2 linked regions of the Beijerinckia sp. 28-YEA-48 genome follow. The protein of the gene in region 1 interacts with the protein of each later gene in a pairwise test. Links are inferred from orthologs where the notes say so. Each region holds a gene or a part of one and is shown on either strand. Other genes may lie near its edges. The genes, in order: def and BLW50_RS22305.

The links.
Region 2: the proteins of def (region 1) and BLW50_RS22305 interact in binary tests that used the Escherichia coli proteins (3 or more experiments, as listed by UniProt). The link is inferred for Beijerinckia sp. 28-YEA-48 from one-to-one orthologs.

The regions. Positions count from the first base shown.
Region 1 is NZ_FNSI01000001.1:3,181,026-3,190,875, forward strand. What follows is about bases 3,185-6,011. They hold def (peptide deformylase), read left to right. Parts: upstream 3,185-4,237; coding sequence 4,238-4,786; downstream 4,787-6,011. Other genes in these bases: rmuC (DNA recombination protein RmuC), read right to left, coding at 3,185-3,242; BLW50_RS31080 (hypothetical protein), read left to right, coding at 3,213-3,503; BLW50_RS31085 (hypothetical protein), read left to right, coding at 3,707-4,144; fmt (methionyl-tRNA formyltransferase), read left to right, coding at 4,882-5,811; truA (tRNA pseudouridine(38-40) synthase TruA), read left to right, coding at 5,811-6,011. In the rest of the region: BLW50_RS15100 (amidohydrolase family protein), read left to right, coding at 1-617; BLW50_RS15105 (amidohydrolase family protein), read left to right, coding at 855-1,910; BLW50_RS15110 (Rieske (2Fe-2S) protein), read left to right, coding at 1,913-2,332; more of rmuC, read right to left, coding at 2,349-3,184; more of truA, read left to right, coding at 6,012-6,548; dapE (succinyl-diaminopimelate desuccinylase), read right to left, coding at 6,594-7,742; BLW50_RS15145 (DUF805 domain-containing protein), read right to left, coding at 7,739-8,203; BLW50_RS15150 (hypothetical protein), read right to left, coding at 8,200-8,679; dapD (2,3,4,5-tetrahydropyridine-2,6-dicarboxylate N-succinyltransferase), read right to left, coding at 8,679-9,536; BLW50_RS15160 (pyrimidine 5'-nucleotidase), read right to left, coding at 9,594-9,850. UniProt on the Escherichia coli protein: Removes the formyl group from the N-terminal Met of newly synthesized proteins. Requires at least a dipeptide for an efficient rate of reaction. N-terminal L-methionine is a prerequisite for activity but the enzyme has broad specificity at other positions.
Region 2 is NZ_FNSI01000001.1:4,768,816-4,778,807, forward strand. Bases 3,804-6,772 are described here. They hold BLW50_RS22305 (aspartate-semialdehyde dehydrogenase), read left to right. Parts: upstream 3,804-4,755; coding sequence 4,756-5,790; downstream 5,791-6,772. Other genes in these bases: BLW50_RS22300 (hypothetical protein), read right to left, coding at 3,804-4,207; BLW50_RS22310 (cobalamin-independent methionine synthase II family protein), read left to right, coding at 5,953-6,772. In the rest of the region: BLW50_RS22285 (SDR family NAD(P)-dependent oxidoreductase), read right to left, coding at 1-389; BLW50_RS22290 (xanthine dehydrogenase family protein molybdopterin-binding subunit), read left to right, coding at 562-2,877; BLW50_RS22295 (hypothetical protein), read right to left, coding at 2,991-3,269; more of BLW50_RS22300, read right to left, coding at 3,353-3,803; more of BLW50_RS22310, read left to right, coding at 6,773-7,110; leuB (3-isopropylmalate dehydrogenase), read right to left, coding at 7,372-8,481; aconitate hydratase AcnA, read right to left, coding at 8,722-9,992.

The sequences.
Region 1 (9,850 bases):
AGCGCGCCGCTAACAAGGCGTTCTGCCAGGTGTTTCTCCTAAGCCGGACCAACGAGGCTCTGGGCCGGCGCAAGTATTGGCCGATCTATGAAGCGGCGGTGGAACACAACCTGCCAATCGGCATTCATGTGTTTGGCTATTCCGGCATTCCGATTTCCAATTCGGGCTGGCCGTCCTTCTATATCGAGGAAATGGCCGAACACGGCACCGCCTGTTCAGCCCTTATCTCCTCGATGATCATGGAAGGACTGTTCGAGCGCTTTCCCACGTTGAAAGTGGTCATGATCGAAGCTGGCTTCGGCTGGGTGCCTTCGCTGGGCTGGCGGCTCGACAAGCATTGGCAAAAGATGAAGGACGAGGTGCCGCATCTGAAACGGCCACCGTCGGAATATCTGAAGCAGAACGTCTACGTCACGACGCAACCGATCGAGGAGCCGGAGAAACCGGAATATCTCGTCGATCTGATCGACTGGATCGGCTGGGACCGGGTGATGTTCGCCAGCGATTACGCCCATTGGGACTTCGACGATCCGGTCTTCGCCGTGCCGACGAACTGGAGTGAGGAGCGCCGCCGCAAGCTGCGCTTTGAAAACGCCATGGGCGTGTTCCGCCTCTAGCAGCACACGCGAATACCTTCCCGTCATTGCGAGCGAAGCGAAGCAATCCAGGATTCGAGGTGTATAATCATAGTGAATACGCCTGCACCAGAGGCACTTCTTGACACTCTACCACGCGCCCCTGGATTGCTTCGTCGCGATGCTCCTCGCAATGACGGTGAGGGTTCGCCCGCCTGCTAACAAAAGACTTTTCGACAACCTGCTAGCCCCTTTGCTGCTGGAGCCCCCAAGGTGAATCTGTCCAATATCCGCGCGATCGATTGCGACGTGCATCCCACCGTGCCGAGCATGCAGACGCTGCTGCCTTATCTCGACGACCATTGGCGTGAGTCGGTGATCGAGCGCGAAATCACCACGCTCGATACCATCAGTTATCCGCCGCTGGCGCCGATCACCGCGCGCGCGGATTTTCGTAGCGAAGGCGGACGCGCGGGGCTCAGTGCCCACGAGGTCGGGACAAAGGTTTTCGGCGACTGGCAGGCTGATATCGCCATTCTGAATTGCCTCTATGGCGTGCAACTCGTCTTCAACGAGGACATGGCGCACGCCTTCGCCCGCGCGATGAACGATTGGGTTGTCAAAGAATGGCTTGATCGCGACCCGCGCCTGCGCGCCTCCATCGTCGTGCCGTTGCAGAATGTCGAACACGCGGTCGATGAGATCGAGCGCTGCGCTGTCGACAAGCGGTTCGTGCAGATCCTGGTCCTCTGCATGGGCGAGACGCCGCTGGGGCGCCGGCAATTCTGGCCGATCTATGCGGCGGCGGAACGCCACAACCTGCCGCTCGGGATCCACGCCGGCAGCGCCTATCGCTATCCGGTGACGTCGCTGGGCTGGCCGACCTATTATGTCGAGGATTATGCGGCGCAGTCGCTAGGCTTTCAGTCGCAGCTCGCCAGCCTTGTCTGTGAGGGCGTGTTCGTCAAATTCCCGAAGCTGAAAGCGGTGTTGATCGAATCCGGCGTCACCTGGCTGCCGGGCTTCGTCTGGCGCCTGTCGAAATTCTGGCGTGGCGTGCGCGCCGAGATTCCGTGGATCGACCGTTCGCCCAACGAGATCGTGCGCGATCACTTCCGCTTGACGATCCAGCCGCTCGATACGCCCGACAATCCCGACATCGTGGCGCGCGCCATCGAACATTTTCAGTCCGACGACATGCTGCTCTATTCTTCGGACTATCCGCACTGGCAATTCAATGGCGACGAGATCATGCCACCTGGCATTCCCGCTGGCCTGCACAGGCGCATCCTCGTCGACAATCCACTCGCCACTTATCCGCGGCTGGGACTCTGACCATGGGCAAACATATCGTCGCCGCGGTGAAGGATCTGCCGCCGGGCAGCCGCAAACTGGTCGAGGTCAACAACCGCCAGATCGCCGTGTTCAACGTCAACGGCGAATTCCATGCGCTTGGCAATCGCTGCCCGCATGAGGGCGGCCATCTGATCGACGGCAAGCTTGTCGGTCTGGTGGAATCGAAAATGCCCGGCGAATATTGCTATTCGCGCAAGGACGAGTTTGTGAAATGCCCGTGGCACGGCTGGGAGTTCGATCTGCGCACCGGCCGCGCCCAATGCGATCCAAGCCGGGTGCGCGTGCGCCACTATCAGACTGCCGTCGTGCAAGGCGCTGAGATCGATCTCGACGCGCCGCCAAAAGCAGCCGAGGTCTTTCCGGTGCGGATCGAGGACGACTACGTCATCGTCGAAGTCTGAAACGGCGTAGCGCGGCTTACTCGGCCGCATTGCGCAGCGGTGCCGTGCCAGCAGTTGGGGCGGTCTGCGGATCAAGCTCGAGCTGGTCAATGCGGGAACCGCGACGCACCAGTTTCTCGGTGGAGGTGGTGATCTGCGCCACGTCCTCCTGCGCCTGACGGAAATGCACGTCGAGCTTGGCAACACGGTCGCCGAGGCGGCGCAGATCATCGAGCAGACTACGCACCTCGCGCTGGATCAGATGAGTCTGTTCCTGCATGCGCCGATCGCGCACCAAGCTCTGCATCACCTGAATGGCCATCATCAAGAGCGACGGCGAGACGATGAGGACGCGGGCCCGATTGGCACGCTGGATCACATCGTCGAAATGGCTGCTGAGATCGGCGTAGATCGATTCAGAAGGAACGAACAGCAAAGCTAGATCCTGGGTCTCGCCGGAGAGCAGATATTTGTCGGCGATATCCTTGATGTGTTTGCTCAGATCGGCGCGCACGCGGCGGCCGGCTTGCTCGCGCTCGGCATCGTTGGCCGCATCCTTCAGGGCCGTGAACGCTTCCAGCGGAAACTTGGCATCAACCGCCATGGCGCGCTCATCGCCCGGCAGGCGGATCAAGCAATCGGGCCGGCTGCCATTCGAGAGAGTCGCCTGAAATTCGTAGGCCGCAGGGTGCAGGCCATCGCGAACGATCGCCTCCATCCGCCCCTGGCCGAAAGCGCCGCGCGACTGTTTGTTGGCCAGAATATCCTTCAGGCTGACCACTTCCTGGGTCATGCCCGTCAACTTTTCCTGCGCCTTGTCGATGACAGCGAGGCGCTCGGAGAGCTTGGTCAATTGGTCGGCCGCGAAACGGCCATTCGATTCGAGCCCTTGGCCGACCCGATGCCCGACGGCATCGAGACGCTCGGTCAACAATCGCGCCAGTTCGCCCTGGCGGCTGGTGAGCGCATCGCCCATGCCGCGCAACCGACCGGCCAGTTCAGCGTTGATCTGGCTAAGCCCAGCCATCTTGTCGTCGATCTCGCGCTGCCGCTCGGCCGCGAGCTCGGCTTCCAGCCGGCGGGAGCCCCCGGCCCGGAGCAGGCCAATGGCCATAATGAAGAGGACAAGCGCGCAAAAAGCGACGCCGCCTGCGGCAATTTCGAGCAGGCCGATCGGGTATCCGGACAATAGAAATAGCGGGTGCGTCATCCTATATGCATACCGCGATTCGTCCCGGGTTCCGAACAGAATAAGAACAACAGGGCGATTGACGAGGAAAACCCGGCATTCCGCCATTTTTAATTGGAACAGTGTGCGTTGCACAAAAACATCTTGCTGCATTGCACTGTTGCTGTATACTGAGTCGTATAGATATGAACCAAGATGAGGCTGCCATGAAGCGCGCCCCCGCGAAAAAGACTGTCGACCCGAAGACGCTGCCGCCGATCCGGATTAAGAAGTGCCCGCCGACCATTGAGGAAGCCATTTTGGCTGCCCAGGGTTTGACCGACGATCTCGATCATCAGGCCTATATCGCCGCCGGCTTCATGGACGTTTCCGTCGACGAAGTCCGTCCGCTTGTGGCCAAAGCCGCTGCGGAAGCCGCTTCGCGCGAAACCCGCGTCGTCGCCTCGCGCAATGGCGCCGAGCGCGCCGTGGTTGTGGAACGGGCCCGTCCCCGCACCATCATCCCGACCGGCACCGCTCGCCCGGCGATCAAGCTTGAGCCACGCAGCCGCCCGACCGGCGCTGTGGTTGTCGAGCGCACCCGCCCGCGCATCCAGCTGACGCCGCGCGTCCGTACATTCGACCTGACCCGTCAGCCGGCCTGAAAATTTCACGCTGATTGACGCCTTAAAATTGACCTCGCCCGCCGGGATGCATATCTCAGGCGGGCGTTTTCATATTGGACGGTACCTGTTTCCATGTCGCTGAAGCCCATCATTATCCTGCCCGACACGCGGTTGCGCGCGGTTTCCACGCCCGTAACCCTCGTGGATGACGGGATACGCACCTTGCTCGACGACATGTTGGAGACGATGTACGACGCGCCGGGCATCGGCCTGGCTGCGATCCAGATCGCCGTGCCCAAACGCGTCATCGTGGTCGACGTGGCCAAGCGCGAGGAAGACGACGAGACGCCGGAGAAGAAGGACCCGATTTTCCTGATCAATCCGGAAGTCGTGCTCGCCTCCGAGGAAACCTCCGTCTACGAGGAAGGCTGCCTGTCCATTCCCGAATATTACGCCGAGGTCGAACGGCCGGCGCGGGTGCGGGTGCGCTATCTCGACCGGATGGGCGTCCAGCAGGAGCTGGATGCCGACGGGCTCCTCGCCACCTGCCTGCAGCACGAGATCGATCATCTCAATGGCGTGCTGTTCATCGACCATATTTCCCGGCTGAAGCGCGAGCGGGTGGTGAAGAAGTTCACCAAGGACGCCAAGCGCCGCCCTGACGAGGCCGAGGCGAACTAGGCCGAGACAAACTAGGCCGACCTGCCCTTCGCGTAAAAATGCTGTAGAACCCGGCCAGATTTCCGTCCGGCTCGCCGGCATTTCAGGTTGATCGCATGCGTATCGTCTTCATGGGAACGCCCGACTTCTCGGTGCCGGTCCTCACCGAAATTATTGGCCAGGGCCATGAGGTCGTCGCCTGCTATACGCGCGCGCCCAAGCCCGCCGGGCGGCGCGGCCTCGAACTGACCCGTTCCCCGGTTCACGTCACGGCCGATCGTTTCGGCATTCCGGTGCTGACGCCGAAAACCCTGCGCAACGAGGCCGAGGCGCAAGCCTTTGCCGCTTTCGACGCCGATGTCGCCGTTGTCGTCGCCTATGGCCTCATCCTACCGCAGCCGATCCTCGAAGCGCCCGCTGAAGGCTGCCTTAATCTGCATGCCTCGCTGCTGCCGCGCTGGCGCGGCGCCGCGCCGATCCAGCGCGCCATCATGGCCGGCGACAACGAAACCGGCGTCATGGTGATGCGCATGGACGAGGGCCTCGACACCGGGCCCGTGGCCATGGCCGAGCGTATCGCCATCGGCGACAATATGACCGCGGGCGAATTGCACGACGCGCTGATGGGCGTCGGCGCCGATCTGATGGTGCGTGCGCTCGCCGCTCTGTCGCGCGGCTCATTGCAGTTTCATGCGCAAGCCGAGAACGGCGCTGTCTATGCCAGCAAGATCGACAAGGCCGAATGCCGCATCGATTGGGCGAAGCCGGCGACCGACGTGCACAATCATATTCGCGGCCTCTCGCCGTTTCCGGGCGCCTTCTTCGAGGCTGATTTTGGCAAGGGCCCGGAGCGGGTGAAAGTGTTGCGCAGTGCGCTCGCAAAAGGCCAGGGCGAAGCGGGTTCGCCCATCGGCAGCGATCTTACAATCGCGTGCGGCCAGGGCGCGGTGCGCCTGCTCGACGTGCAGCGCGCCGGAAAATCGCCGATGAGCGCCGAGGAATTCCTGCGCGGCGCGGCCCTGCCGCCCGGCACCCGGCTCACCTGATGCCGCGTTACAAGCTCACCATTGAATATGACGGCACACCGTTCGCCGGCTGGCAGCGGCAGGCCAATGCGCCCTCAGTGCAGCAAGCGCTGGAAGAAGCGGTCCATGCCATGAGCGGCGAAACCGTTGTCGTGCATGGCGCTGGGCGCACAGATGCCGGCGTCCATGCCCTTGCACAGGTAGCCCATATCGATCTGTCGCGCGAATGGCGCACCGACAAGGTCCGCGACGCGATGAACGCCCATCTGAAACCGCAGCCTGTCGCGGTGCTGCTGGCGGAAGCGGTGGACGACACCTTCGAGGCGCGCTTCTCGGCGAAAGCCCGCCACTACGTCTATCGCATTCTCAATCGCCGCGCGCCGCCAACGGTGATGCGCGATGGCATCTGGCACGTGAAGCGGCGGCTCGATGCGCAAGCGATGCATGACGCGGCGCAGGTGTTGATCGGCAAGCACGACTTCAGCACCTTCCGCGCCGCGGAGTGCCAGGCCAATTCACCGCTGCGCACGCTCGATCGCCTCGATGTGGTGCGCACCGGCGAGACGATCGAGATCTTCGCCTCGGCGCGCTCGTTCCTGCATCATCAGGTGCGCTCGATCACCGGCTCCCTTGAACATGTCGGCTCGGGCAAATGGAGCAAGCAGGATCTGAAGGACGCGCTGGACGCCAAAGACCGCGCCCGCTGCGGCGTGGTCGCGCCAGCGAGCGGGCTCTATATGTTGCGCGTCGATTATTGAGAATGCGCGGCAGCCTTTGGATGACACAAAGGCTTCGGCGAAGTGTTAGGCGAAATAATTCGCCAGCACGCGAGTGTAGATCGCTTCCAGCTTCTCGACATCGGCCACGGCCGTGCGCTCGTCGATCGCATGCATGGTTTGGCCGACGAGGCCGAACTCAACCACCTGTGCATAATTGCAGATGAAACGCGCGTCGGACGTGCCACCGGTTGTCGACAGCACCGGCCGCCGCCCCGTCTCGGCCGCGATGGCCTGTGACATGGCTTCCACGAACGGCCCCGGCTGCATCACGAAGGCCAGGGCATTGGTCGGCTTGAAGTCGAGCGTATAGCGCGCGCCTTGCGCGGCGGCTTCCACACGCCGGCGCACTTCGGCGGCCAAGGTGTCGGGTTGCCAGAGATCATTGAAGCGAATGTTGAAAGCGGCGCGCGCCTCATCGGGAATCACATTGACGGCCGGATTGCCGGTATCGATCGCGGTGATTTCGAGATTGGAGGCATCGAAATGCGGCGTGCCTTGATCGAGCGGCTCGGCCCGCAGCGCAGCCCCAATGCGCAGGATGTGATGCACCGGATTGTCGGCCAGATGCGGATAGCCGACATGGCCCTGGCGACCATGCACCACCAGCGTGCCCGACAGCGAACCGCGCCGGCCGATCTTGATCATGTCGCCGAGCGCATCGGGATTGGTCGGTTCGCCCAGAATACAATGATCGAAGCGCTCGCCGCGTTCATGCGCCCATTGCAGCAGTTTGACCGTGCCGTTGACGGCGGGGCCTTCTTCATCGCCGGTGATCAGAAACGCGATGGAGCCCTTGGGCGTACCGTGAGCGGCCAAATGATTAAGCGTCGCGGCGATCGAAGCGGCGATGCCGCCCTTCATATCGACCGCGCCCCTGCCCCAGATCATACCGTCGGCGACCTCGGCCGAAAACGGATCGAACCGCCACTTGGCCGCATCGCCCGTCGGCACCACATCGGTATGGCCAGCAAAGACCAGCGACGGCGCGCCGCTGCCGATACGCGCATAGAGATTGTCGGTATCTGGATAGCCCGGCTCGCTGAAGACGATGCGATGGGTCTCGAAACCAGCACCCTTCAGCACGTTTTCAATCAGCCCGAGCGCGCCGGCATCCTGCGGCGTGACGGACGGACAGCGGATCAGATCGCGCAGCAGGGTTACGGCTGATGTCATGAGTGGGTCACCAGGGGATCGGGCCCGAAGCGGTTCGGCCCCGGCGTGCCGCGCCGCAGACCGAGTTCGATCAACAGCGCAACAAGCAGGATAAGATAGGGAATCATAAGGATCCAACCAAGCGGCGTCATTCCGTCTTCGGTTTCGATCGGCGATAGAACGTTGACGACTTCGACGAGGATATCCAGCACGACGAAGACAAAAGCCGCCGTGCCCGGATGATCGCGATCGTAAAGCCGCTTCAGCATGATCGCATAGGTGGGATAGGCCAGCCCCAGCGTCACGAAGCATTCAAGCAGACGATAGGACAACGGCGCCGGATTGGTGGCTGGATCCCAGCTAAAAAGACCAGCTGGCACCAGGATCAAAAACATGATCGCCAGCAGCGCCAGCATGCCAAGCCAGAACGGCAGCCGTGGAATGCGACCTTCAAGATTGAAGAAGATCGCTTTCCAATTCACGGCGCCTCGCTCGCTCGAACACCGAGCAGATAGACCTGCCAGAGCACCACGCCGAGCGCCACCAGGTCGATGGCGATCAACAGCAGGGTGGGAAACACTTCGGCGACGCGCGGTTGCAGCCAATGCGCCGCCAAGGCGAGGAAGATCGCCAAGGGAGCCGCGCCCGCCAGGCCCGGCTCGATGCCACCATCGCGCAGGCGCTTGGCCGACAGGTTGACGTAGCAGACGGCGATCAACAGCACCGCGAAGGCATAGATGATCAGATAGGCATAACTGACGAAGGTCATCGGATCGTAAAACTTGCGCACATCGAGTGTGCGATGCGCATAGGGCGACAACGCCAGCCAACCCAACGCAAATACGATGACGATGCTGACGAGCAGGATCGTGCCGAGCCACCAGACCTGCCGGCCGATCCGCCCCTCATCGGTGCGGAACAGGAATCTGAATCCGTGCGCCGACAGAACGGAAGCCATCAATCCCTCAACAGTTCGTTGATACCGGTCTTCGAACGCGTCTGCGCATCGACGGTCTTGACGATAACCGCGCAGTACAGCGACGGACCAGCCGAGCCATCCGGCAGCGCCTTGCCCGGCAGCGAGCCCGGCACGACAACCGAATAAGGCGGCACATGGCCGATGTGAATCTTGCCGGTGTCGCGGTCGACGATCTTGGTCGAGGCGCTGATGAAGACGCCCATCGACAGAACCGAGCCTTCACCGATCACCACGCCTTCGACCACTTCCGAGCGGGCGCCGATGAAGCAATTGTCTTCAATGATGGTCGGGCCGGCCTGCAGCGGCTCAAGCACGCCACCGATGCCGACGCCGCCCGACAGATGCACGTTCTTGCCTATCTGGGCGCAGGAGCCCACCGTCGCCCAGGTGTCGACCATGGTGCCGCTGTCGACATAGGCGCCGAGATTGACGAAGGACGGCATCAGCACGACGCCGGGCGCGATATAGGCGGAGCGGCGCACAATGCAGTTCGGCACCGAGCGGAAGCCGGCGGCCGCATGTTCCTTGGCCGTCCAGCCCTCGAACTTCGAGGGCACCTTATCCCACCAGGACGAGCCGCCGGGGCCACCGGAAATAGCCGACATGTCGTTGAGGCGGAAAGAGAGCAGCACGGCCTTCTTCAGCCATTGATTGACCTTCCAGCTCTGCGCGCCGGTTTGGCCGGCGATCTTCTCGGCGACGCGGGCCTTGCCGCTGTCGAGCAGAGCCAGGGCTTCATTGACGGCGTCACGTACCTCGCCCTTGGTACCGGCATTGACCGACGCGGCGTCGGCGAAGGCGGCATCGATGATCTTTTCAAGCTGGGCGTGCGACATGACGGCTCCCGAGGGATAAGGATTTGGCCGGAGGTTTCGGCTCTCCCCCCGGCGATGTCAAGACCGGTCAGGCAAGGCCGGCGACGGGAGAGCGGCAGCGCTGCCAGACGCGACAATATCGGTCAGAAAGCCGCTGAGGTCGTTGGTGAGGAAGTCGACATGGGCTGGCCGTTCCCGCGCGATCTCCCAGCCTTCGCGGAAATCATGGTCCCCGGGCTTCGGCACCACGAGAATCGTCGTCATCTGGCGCGCCTTGGGCACGACGAGATTGCGCGCGATGTCCTCGAACATGGCGGTGCGCTCGGGCGCGATGC
Region 2 (9,992 bases), 1.6 Mb from region 1 along the record:
GCCGCGATCAGGTCGGGCAGCAGCAGATGGGTGAGCTCGGTCAGCACCCGCATGTTGAGATCGGCCATGTTGAGCTGGCTCGCGCCCTCGAGTTCGGCGAAGCGGCCGGCAAGGCCATAGCCGGCATTGTTGACCAGGATGGACGCGGTGGTGTCGTGCTGGCGCAGGGTGTCGACCACCTGTTGGGCCGCGCCTGCCGCCGTCAGGTCAATCGCCAGGACGATCGGCTTGGTCGCGCCTGGTACAGCCTCGATCTCGCTGGCCAGCGCCTCGAGCGCCGCCACATTGCGCCCGGTCAGCAGAAGGCGATGGCTGTTGCCGGCGAAAATGCGGGCAAGATCGGCGCCGATGCCGCTCGACGCTCCGGTGACGATGGTGACATGATTCATAGTTCATCCCGCTTTCGCGATGTTCAAATCGGGTTGCTTGCTGAAGGATTTGGTTGCTGAAGGAAATGTCGCGTCTGATGCCGAGCCGGGGCTATCGTATAGAGTGCTTATGATCGGCGCCATCGAGAAGCCGGAAAAGAGACGTCAAGAAACTGGAGCCTGGAGGAATCCCATGGGAGACTATGCGCTTGGACAGCCGGTGCCGCGTTTCGAGGATCCGCGTTTGATCCAGGGCGGTGGACGCTACACCGACGATGTGTCGATGGAAGGGCTCGTCCATGGCGTCGTGCTGCGCGCCCGCCATGCCCATGCGAAAATCTTGAAGATCGATACGAGCCGCGCTCTGGCCGCGCCGGGCGTGCTGGCCGTGCTCACCCATCAGGATTGGGCCGCATCGGGCTATGGCGACCTGCCGCGCCCGCAAGGCAAGACCAAGCGCGATGGCTCGCCGATGTATGCGCCGCCGCTGCCGGGCTTTCCCAAGGACTATGTGCGCTGGGTCGGCGATTTCGTTGCCTTCGTCGTCGCCGAGACGCGTTGGCAGGCGATGGATGCGCTTGAGCTGGTCGATGTCGATTATGAGGTGCTGCCGTCGGTGTTGACGGCCGAGGCGGCGATCAAGCCCGGTGCGCCGGCCGTGCATGCGGACAATCCCGGCAATGTCAGCTTCACCCATTTGGAAGGCGACAAGGCGGCGACCGATGCCGCCATCGCCAAGGCCGATCATGTGGTGAAGCACACGTTTTACATCAACCGCGTGATGGCCGCGACGATGGAGCCGCGCGCCTGCGTCGCCCATTACGATCCCGCCGCCGATCGCTACACGGTTTATACGACGTTGCAGCGGGCGCTCGATTATCGCGAGCGGCTATCGCAATCGTTGCGCGTTCCTGAAAGCAAGATCCGTGTCGTTGCCGGCGACATCGGCGGCAGCTTTGGCATGAAGTCTGGTGTCTTCAACGAAGTGGCGCTGGCGCTGCTGGCGTCGAAGAAATTGCATCGGCCGGTGAAATGGACCTCGACCCGCAACGAGGCTTTTCTGTCGGACGCGGCGGCGCGCGACAATCTGACGACGGCGGAACTGGCGCTGGACAAATCAGGCAAGTTTCTGGCTCTGCGCGTCAACACGTTGGTCAATCTTGGCGCCTATCTGCAGACGGGATCGGAAACGGCGCTGTTCAGCAACATCGGCACTCTGGCTGGCGTCTACACGACGCCGGCGATCCATGTCGATACGACCGGCGTGCTCACCCACACCCATTGGATGCGGCCTTATCGTGGCAATGGCCGGCCGGAAGCCGCCTATATCATCGAGCGCATCATCGACATCGCCGCCGATGAGTTGGGCTTCGACAAGGTGGAGTTGCGCCGCAAGAATTTGATTCCGGAAGATGCCTTTCCGTTCCAGACCGGCTTGTCATTCATCTACGACAGCGGCGCGTTCGAAAAGAACATGGATCTGTGCCTGAAAATGGCGGACTGGAAAGGCTTCGCGGCGCGCCGGGCCGAGGCGCGCAAGCGCGGCAAGCTGCGCGGCATCGGTCTGTCGAATTCAATTGAGAAGGCGGGCGCGCCGGGGATCGAAGGGGCGGAAATCCGCTTCGACCGTTCCGGCAGCATGACCATTTTGTCGGGTTCGGTGACCCAGGGGCAGGGCCATGAAACGGTGTTCAAACAGCTCGTCTGCGATAGGCTCGGCATCGATCCAGCCGAGGTGCATTACGAACAGGGCGACACCGATGTGATCTTCTATGGCGAGGGCACCGGCGGTTCGCGCACATCGGCGCTTGGCGGTGGCGCCATGGTGATGGCGAGCGAGAAGATCATCGCCAAGGCGGTGAAGATCGCCGCGCACGTGTTGAAGGTCGATGACATCGAGTTCAACGAGGGCGTGTTCTCAAGCCGCAAGACCAATCGCAGCATGACGATGAAGGAGGTGGTCCTGGCGGCCTCGAAACCCTCGAACCTGCCAGACGATATCGAGCCCGGCCTCAACGCCACGGCGGTCTACAACGCACGACAACCGAATTATCCGAATGGCTGTCACGTCGTCGAGTTGGAAATCGACGAGGAGACCGGCACGGTCGAACTGGTCAATTACAATGTGGTCGACGATGTCGGCGTGGTGATGAACCCGTTGCTGCTCAAGGGGCAGATCCATGGCGGCATCGCCATGGGCGTCGGCCAGATGCTGATGGAGGATATGGTCTACACCGAAAGCGGTGAGGTGCTGACCGCTTCCTTCATGGACTATGCCATGCCGCACGCGGACAATCTGTGCGCCTTCGAGGTGAAGAGCAATCCGGTGCCGACCAAGACCAATCCGCTGGGGGTGAAGGGCGCCGGGGAGGCAGGTTGTGTCGGCGCGCTGCCGGCGGTGGCCAATGCGCTTGTCGATGCGCTGCGCCATCTGGGCGTGCGCGACGTGCCCATGCCGGCGACGCCACCGCGGCTCTGGCGGCTCATTCACGGACTGCAGCCGGTCTAAAGCAAAAGCCGGCCGTTGCCGGCCGGCTTTTCGCGCAGAGGAGTTCTGCGATATCTTCTTGGTTCCCGGATCGCCTGCTGCGTCCGGATGCACACGACGTCCCTAAAATCAGCTCAGCGGCCCGGCAGGTCCCACAGGCGCGGCAAGGTCTCACCGCCGTAACGGCCGCGCTGGGCGTCGTAGGGCATTTTGTTGAAGGTGGTGCCGATGGCAACGTAATTGCTCAGGCTGCCGACGGGCACGACGCGGCCGCTGTCGAGGAAGCTGCGGGCCTTTTGGCCCTTGATGACGACTTCGCGCTTTTTGCGTGTTTGGGCATCGGCGGACGTGACGGTGAGGCCGGCCATTGCCAAGGCGCCGAGCGCCAGAGAAACCATAGCCACGATACGCATTGCATCCCCCGGTTGGTGTTGGTTCTTATAGGTAGTCATCGGCGCGCCGCCTGCCCAGGGCTTTTCGCGGTAATGTTTAAGATTTATCGGCGGCGCGGTTTTGCCGCCACGCCGCGCAGCGGAACGGCCATGGCGTTTTGGTCGATCCAGTTTGCAAGCACGTTGGGTTGGACGTTGGGTTGGACGTTGCTTTGGGCATCGGCCGGGGCATCCATCTGAGTGTGGTTGCGCCGCGGCGTGCAGTGCGGATCACGACGAGTTTCCGCGTTGGTGAAAAAGCGGGCGAGGTCGTGATCTTCCCCGGCGGAGATCAGCTGGATCCCGTCGAGCGTGCAGGCGAGCGTCTGGCGATCGACGGGTGTGTCCCCCGTGCCGCAGGCAAAGCCGGTCATGCGGACGAGGCGTTCAGCCGAACTGAAGCGGAACCCGAGGCAATTGGATTGAGCACTCCCGGATTCGAGCATGACATCGGCCGCCTCGAACAGGCCGAAGCGGGTCGTCATCGGGTCGGCGACATTGCCGCGGGTGATGGCGGCGCCAAAACTGGCGGCTTCGCGCACCATATGGATGAAGAAGGAGCTATCCGCGATCGCCTCGCGGCCAACCCGGTGGACGGCGAGGCGCAGATAGGGGTGGGCGTCGTCGTCGAGGCGGCCCCAGGTTAAAATATCGATGCGTCCGCGCCCCTCGCGGTGGCGCTTGGCCTCGAAAGAAGTGGGTTCGCGGCCAAATTCCGCGGCATTCAGCCCGTACATCTGAAATGGACGTTCGAGGACGGTCCAGGGGCTCTGGGGCAGCGGTTCGGGCGCGGGCGCTGGGGCCGGCGGGGCCGGAAACAGCGCTACAGCGATGAAAATGCTGGCGATCAGCCCAATTCCAAGACCAAGGTAAAGCCCGAAGGAACGGATGGTTCTGCGCCAAAACAGGCGGACGCGCACAGCGATTTCCGCAGTCTTTCCGGGGCCGTCTGGCGCGCCGAAGACGATGAAACTCATGGTCCGCTTACTCTCAATACTCGGCAGTTCGCCGATCGTCGGGCCCACCAAGCCCGGAATGTACGTATTTTGAGCAAAGCTCTTAACGACCGGGTTACCAGCCGGCGGCCAATTGGTCGGAGAGTGAACGTCTGGTTAAGCTCGGAGCCGGTTCGTGGGCCGGCTGGCGGTGCGCTGCAACCGGCGCCCGCAATTGGTGGCCGGCTCCCGCCTTTGGCGGTCTGCTCCCGCCTTTGGCGGTCGCGGGATCATTGACATTGTTCCAGATCGCGTGTTTTTGAGGGACACGGCATGTGTGCCGGGACACGTTCAGATCATGGTCATCGCTTCTTTCACGAAACCGACGACGAACCCGGCCGCTAAACGCGGCACGGTTGACTGACGCACGTCCTCGCTTCCGGGCCTCTCCCCTGGCGGGAGAAGAGGCGAAGCCCGCAAAAGCCGGGTCTTCATCCCCGGGGAGACAGATTTCCTACTCAGGGTCCACGCAGATGGGTTTCAAGGTCGCAATCGCAGGCGCAACCGGCAACGTAGGCCGGGAGATGCTCAACATTCTCGCCGAGCGCCATTTTCCCGCCGATGAGGTCATTCCTCTGGCCTCCAGCCGCTCGATCGGCACCGAGGTGTCCTATGGCGATCGCACGCTGAAGTGCCGCCATCTCGACACTTATGATTTCTCCGACACCGATATCTGCCTGATGTCGGCTGGCGGCACCGTGTCCAAGGAATGGTCGCCGAAGATCGGCGCCCTGGGCTGCGTCGTCATCGATAACTCCTCGGCCTGGCGTTACGATTCCGACGTGCCGCTGATCGTGCCGGAAGTGAACCTCCACGCGTTGTCGGGTTTCACCAAGCGCAACATCATCGCCAATCCGAACTGCTCGACCGCTCAGCTCGTCGTGGCGCTGAAGCCGCTGCATGACGTGGCGAAGATCACGCGCGTGGTGGTGTCGACCTATCAATCGGTGTCGGGCGCCGGCAAGGAAGGGATGGACGAACTGTTCGCCCAGACCCGCGCCGTCTTCGTCTCCGATCAGGTCGAGACCAAGAAGTTCCCCAAGCGCATCGCCTTCAATCTCATTCCGCAGATCGACGTCTTCATGGAGGACGGCTACACCAAGGAAGAGTGGAAGATGATGGCGGAGACCAAGAAGATCCTCGATCCGAAGATCAAGCTCGTCGCCACCTGCGTGCGCGTGCCGGTGTTTATCTCGCATTCGGAATCGGTGAATGTCGAATTCGAACGGCCGATCACCGCCGACGAAGCGCGCGACATCCTGCGTGATGCGCCGGGCTGTCTGGTCATCGATAAGCACGAGCCGGGTGGTTACATCACCCCGCACGAAGCGGCCGGCGAAGATGCCACCTACATTTCGCGCATCCGCGAGGACGCGACCGTGGAGAACGGCCTCGCCTTCTGGTGCGTCTCCGACAATCTGCGCAAGGGCGCGGCGCTCAATGCGGTGCAGATCGCCGAAGCGCTGATCGGGCAGAAGCTGATCCAGCCGCGTGCCAAGGCTGCCTGAGATATTGACCGCCTGACGTCTGCAGTTTGAACGATCGAGCCCCTGCCGTCCGCGGCGGGGGCTTTTTTGTCAGTTGCGCTGCGAAGCTAACGCATCTTGCGCGGCGGCGCATTTGGCGACATCGTGTGTGCGAATCTTCATCAAGAAGAACAGGAAACGCTCATGTCGATTGCTACAGAACGTAAACGCCGCATTCTCACGACCCATGTGGGCAGCCTCCCGCGCCCCGAAGCCCTCAGCGAATTCATGGCGGCGCAAATGGATGGGCGCACGGTTGATGCGGGAAAATATGCCGCCGCGGTCAGCCATGCGGTGGCCGATTGCGTCGCCTCTCAACTCGAGACCGGGATCGACATCATCAGCGACGGCGAGCAGTCGAAGCCGAGTTTCTACGCCTATGTGCATCAAAGACTTGGTGGCATCCAGCGCCGCACCGGCTCGCCGCAAGGGCGCAGCCATACGAAGGAAATCGACGCCTTTCCCGATTTCTACACCGCCGGCCATTCCGGCACGCAGCCGGCGGGTTTTGAGTGCGTCGGGCCGATGACCTATGCGGGCACCGATCTGTTGAAGATCGATCTCGACAATCTGCGGGCGGCGGTCGCCGGCCGTAATCCGGTCGATGTTTTCATTCCCGCCGCCTCGGTCGCAACCGTCGAAGGCGCGGTGGTCGATCGTCACTATAATAACGAAGAGGCCTATCTCGCAGCGATCATCGAAGCGATGCGCGTTGAATATGAGGCCATTGTCGCCGCCGGTTTCTCGGTGCAGCTCGACGATCCGCGCCTTGCCATGCATTACATGCTCAATCCTCAGATGACGGTTAAGGAGGCGCAGGCGTGGGCGCGTCGCCGGGTCGAGGCGATGAATGAATCGGTGCGCAATATTCCTTCCGACCGCATCCGCCATCACACCTGCTACGGCATCAATATCGGCCCGCGCACCCATGATCTCGAGATGAAGCATCTCACCGACATCATTCTGTCGATCAACGCCGATCATTATTCATTCGAATACGGCAATCCGCGCCATGAACATGAAGCGGGGATCTGGAAAGGCGTGAAGTTGCCGGAAGGCAAGGCGTTGCTGCCCGGCTTCGTCACCCATGCCAGCGTGCTGGTCGAACATCCCGAGCTGGTGGCGCAGCGTATCGTCCGGTTCGCCGATATCGTGGGCAAGGAGCATGTCATCGCTTCGACCGATTGCGGCTTCGCTTCGTCGCCGCGCGCTGTGCCGGAGGTGATCCCGAGCATCGTCACCGCGAAGCTGCAGAGCCTGGTTGAAGGCGCGAAGCTGGCGTCGAAGCATTTGTTTGGGTGAGCTCTATCCGCGACCTTGGTTTCATCCCGGACGCGCTGCAAGCGCGATCCGAAAACCAGGGGCGTGAGGTCGAGGCGAACGAAACGCACGCATCGGATCAAAGCCGCCGCCAATATTGAGGCGGTTGCCCCTGGATACCGGATCACGCTTCGCGTGTCCGGTATGACACCCAGGCTTCGGTGTGGTGATGGCCGTGTCGGTCTGACCCCAAACAACAATGCCCGGCGGAGCCGGGCATTGCGGTGGTCTTGATGGAGAAGCTTACGCCGACTTCTTCAGCTGCGCGACGATGGCGTCGCCCATTTCTGTGGTCGAGACATGGGACGGCGCATTGCCCTTGATGTCGGCGGTGCGCAGGCCGGCTTCGAGCACGTCGGCGATGGCCTTCTCGATCTTGTCGGCCGCGTCGCCGAGGCCGAAGGAATAGCGCAGGCACATGGCCAGCGACGCAATCATGGCGATCGGATTGGCGAGGCCCTTGCCGGCGATGTCGGGCGCCGAGCCGTGCACCGGCTCATAGAGCGCCTTGCGCTTCTTCGTTTTCGGATCGATGTCGCCCAGCGAAGCCGACGGCAGCATGCCGAGCGAGCCGGTCAGCATGGCGGCGATGTCGGACAGCATGTCGCCGAACAGATTGTCGGAGACGATGACGTCGAACTGCTTGGGCCAGCGCACCAGCTGCATGCCGAGGGAATCAGCGAGCTGGTGTTCGAGGGTGACGTCGGCGTAATCGCGCTTGTGCAGGGCGGTGACGACTTCGTTCCACAACACGCCGGACTTCATCACATTGCGCTTCTCGGTCGAGGTCACCTTGTTGCGGCGCTTGCGCGCCAGTTCGAAGGCGACGCGGGAGATGCGCTCGATTTCGTAGGTGTCATAGACCTGTGTGTCGATGCCGCGCTTCTGGCCGTTGCCGAGGTCGATGATCTGCTTGGGTTCGCCGAAATAGACGCCGCCGGTCAATTCGCGCACGATCATGATGTCGAGGTCCTCGACGATCTCGCGCTTCAGTGAGGAGGCATCGGCGAGCGCCGGATAGCAGACCGCCGGGCGCAGGTTGGCATAAAGGCCGAGGTCCTTGCGCAGGCGGAGGAGGCCCGCTTCCGGACGCACGTCATAGGGCACCGCGTCCCACTTCGGGCCGCCGACCGCGCCGAAGATCACGGCGTCGGCCGCATGGGCCATGGCCATATGCTCTTCGCTGATCGACTGGCCGTGGGCGTCATAGGCCGAGCCGCCGACCAGGCCGCGTTCCATATTGAAGCTGGCGACGCCGCTTTCGTCGAGGAAGCGGGCCACTTTCTCCACTTCCGCCATCACTTCCGGGCCGATGCCGTCGCCGGGCAGGAGAAACAGATTGTAGGTGGCCATGAGGGGTCCTCGGTCTGAACGGTTGAATTGCGCGGCTTTGCTACCGGCCTGCCGCTGGAATGGCAAGCGACCCGCTTCACGGGCGGGGCTGATATGCAAAAAGCCGCCACTTAAAGCTTTTTTGAGCGAAGTGGAGGCCGGTTCGCGTGAAGAAAATGCGTCGAAATAGAAAAGGGCTCGGTTCTTAGAACCGAGCCCCTGGGCGGCTTTTCAAGGGCCTGCCTTGGCCTATGCCTGAGATCAGGCGGCCAGCTGGCGGATCACGTACTGCATGATGCCGCCGTGGCGGAAGTATTCGAGCTCGTCGAGGGTGAGGATGCGGCAGTCGACCGGGATCTTCTTTTCCGAACCGTCGGCGAACTTGATCGAGGCTTCCATCTGCTGGCGCGGCTTCAGCTTTTCGCCGAGACCATGCACGGTCACCAGTTCGTCGCCCTTCAGGCCCAGCGTCTGCCAGGAGGTGCCGGCTTCGAAGGTGAGCGGCAGGACGCCCATGCCGACCAGGTTGGAGCGATGGATGCGCTCGTAGCTCTGGGCGATGACCGCGCGCACGCCGAGAAGGCGCGTGCCCTTGGCCGCCCAGTCGCGCGACGAGCCGTTGCCGTATTCCTCACCGGCCATGATGACCAGCGGCACCTGCTCGGCGGCGTATTTCATCGCCGCGTCGTAGATCGACAGCTTTTCGCCCGACGGATAGTGGACGGTGTTGCCACCTTCCAGCACGTTGCCGTCGCTGCCCTTGTTCATGAAGTTCTTGATGCGGATGTTGGCGAAGGTGCCGCGCATCATCACTTCATGGTTGCCGCGGCGGGTGCCGTACTGGTTGAAGTCCTTCTCGCGCACCTGACGCTCGGCCAGCCATTTGCCGGCCGGCGAGGTGAGCTTGATCGAACCGGCCGGAGAAATGTGGTCGGTGGTGATCTTGTCGCCAAACAGCGCCAGGATGCGGGCGTCGACGACGTCGGCGATCGGCGCCGGAGTCATCGTCATGCCTTCGAAGTAAGGCGGGTTCTGCACATAGGTGGACGACATGTTCCACTTATAGGTCTGGCCCACCGGCGCCTTCACCTTGCGCCAGTTGGTGTCGCCCTTGAACACGTCGGCGTAGCGTTCCTTGAAGGTCTTCTTGGTGACGAACTTGCGGATGAAGGTGTCGATTTCCTTGTTCGTCGGCCAGATGTCGCGCAGGTAGACCGGCTCGCCCTTCTTGGTGTGGCCGAGCGGCTCCTTGGTCAGGTCCTTGGTCACGGTACCAGCGATCGCATGGGCGACGACCAGCGGCGGCGAGGCGAGATAGTTCGCCTGCACGTCGGGGCTGACGCGACCTTCGAAGTTGCGGTTGCCGGAGAGAACGGCGGCGGCGACGATGCCGTTCTTGTTGATGCTCTCGGAGATTTCCGGCGCCAGCGGGCCGGAGTTGCCGATGCAGGTGGTGCAGCCGTAACCGATCAGGTTGAAGCCGAGCTTATCGAGATCCTTCTGCAGGCCGGACTTGGCGAGATATTCGCCGA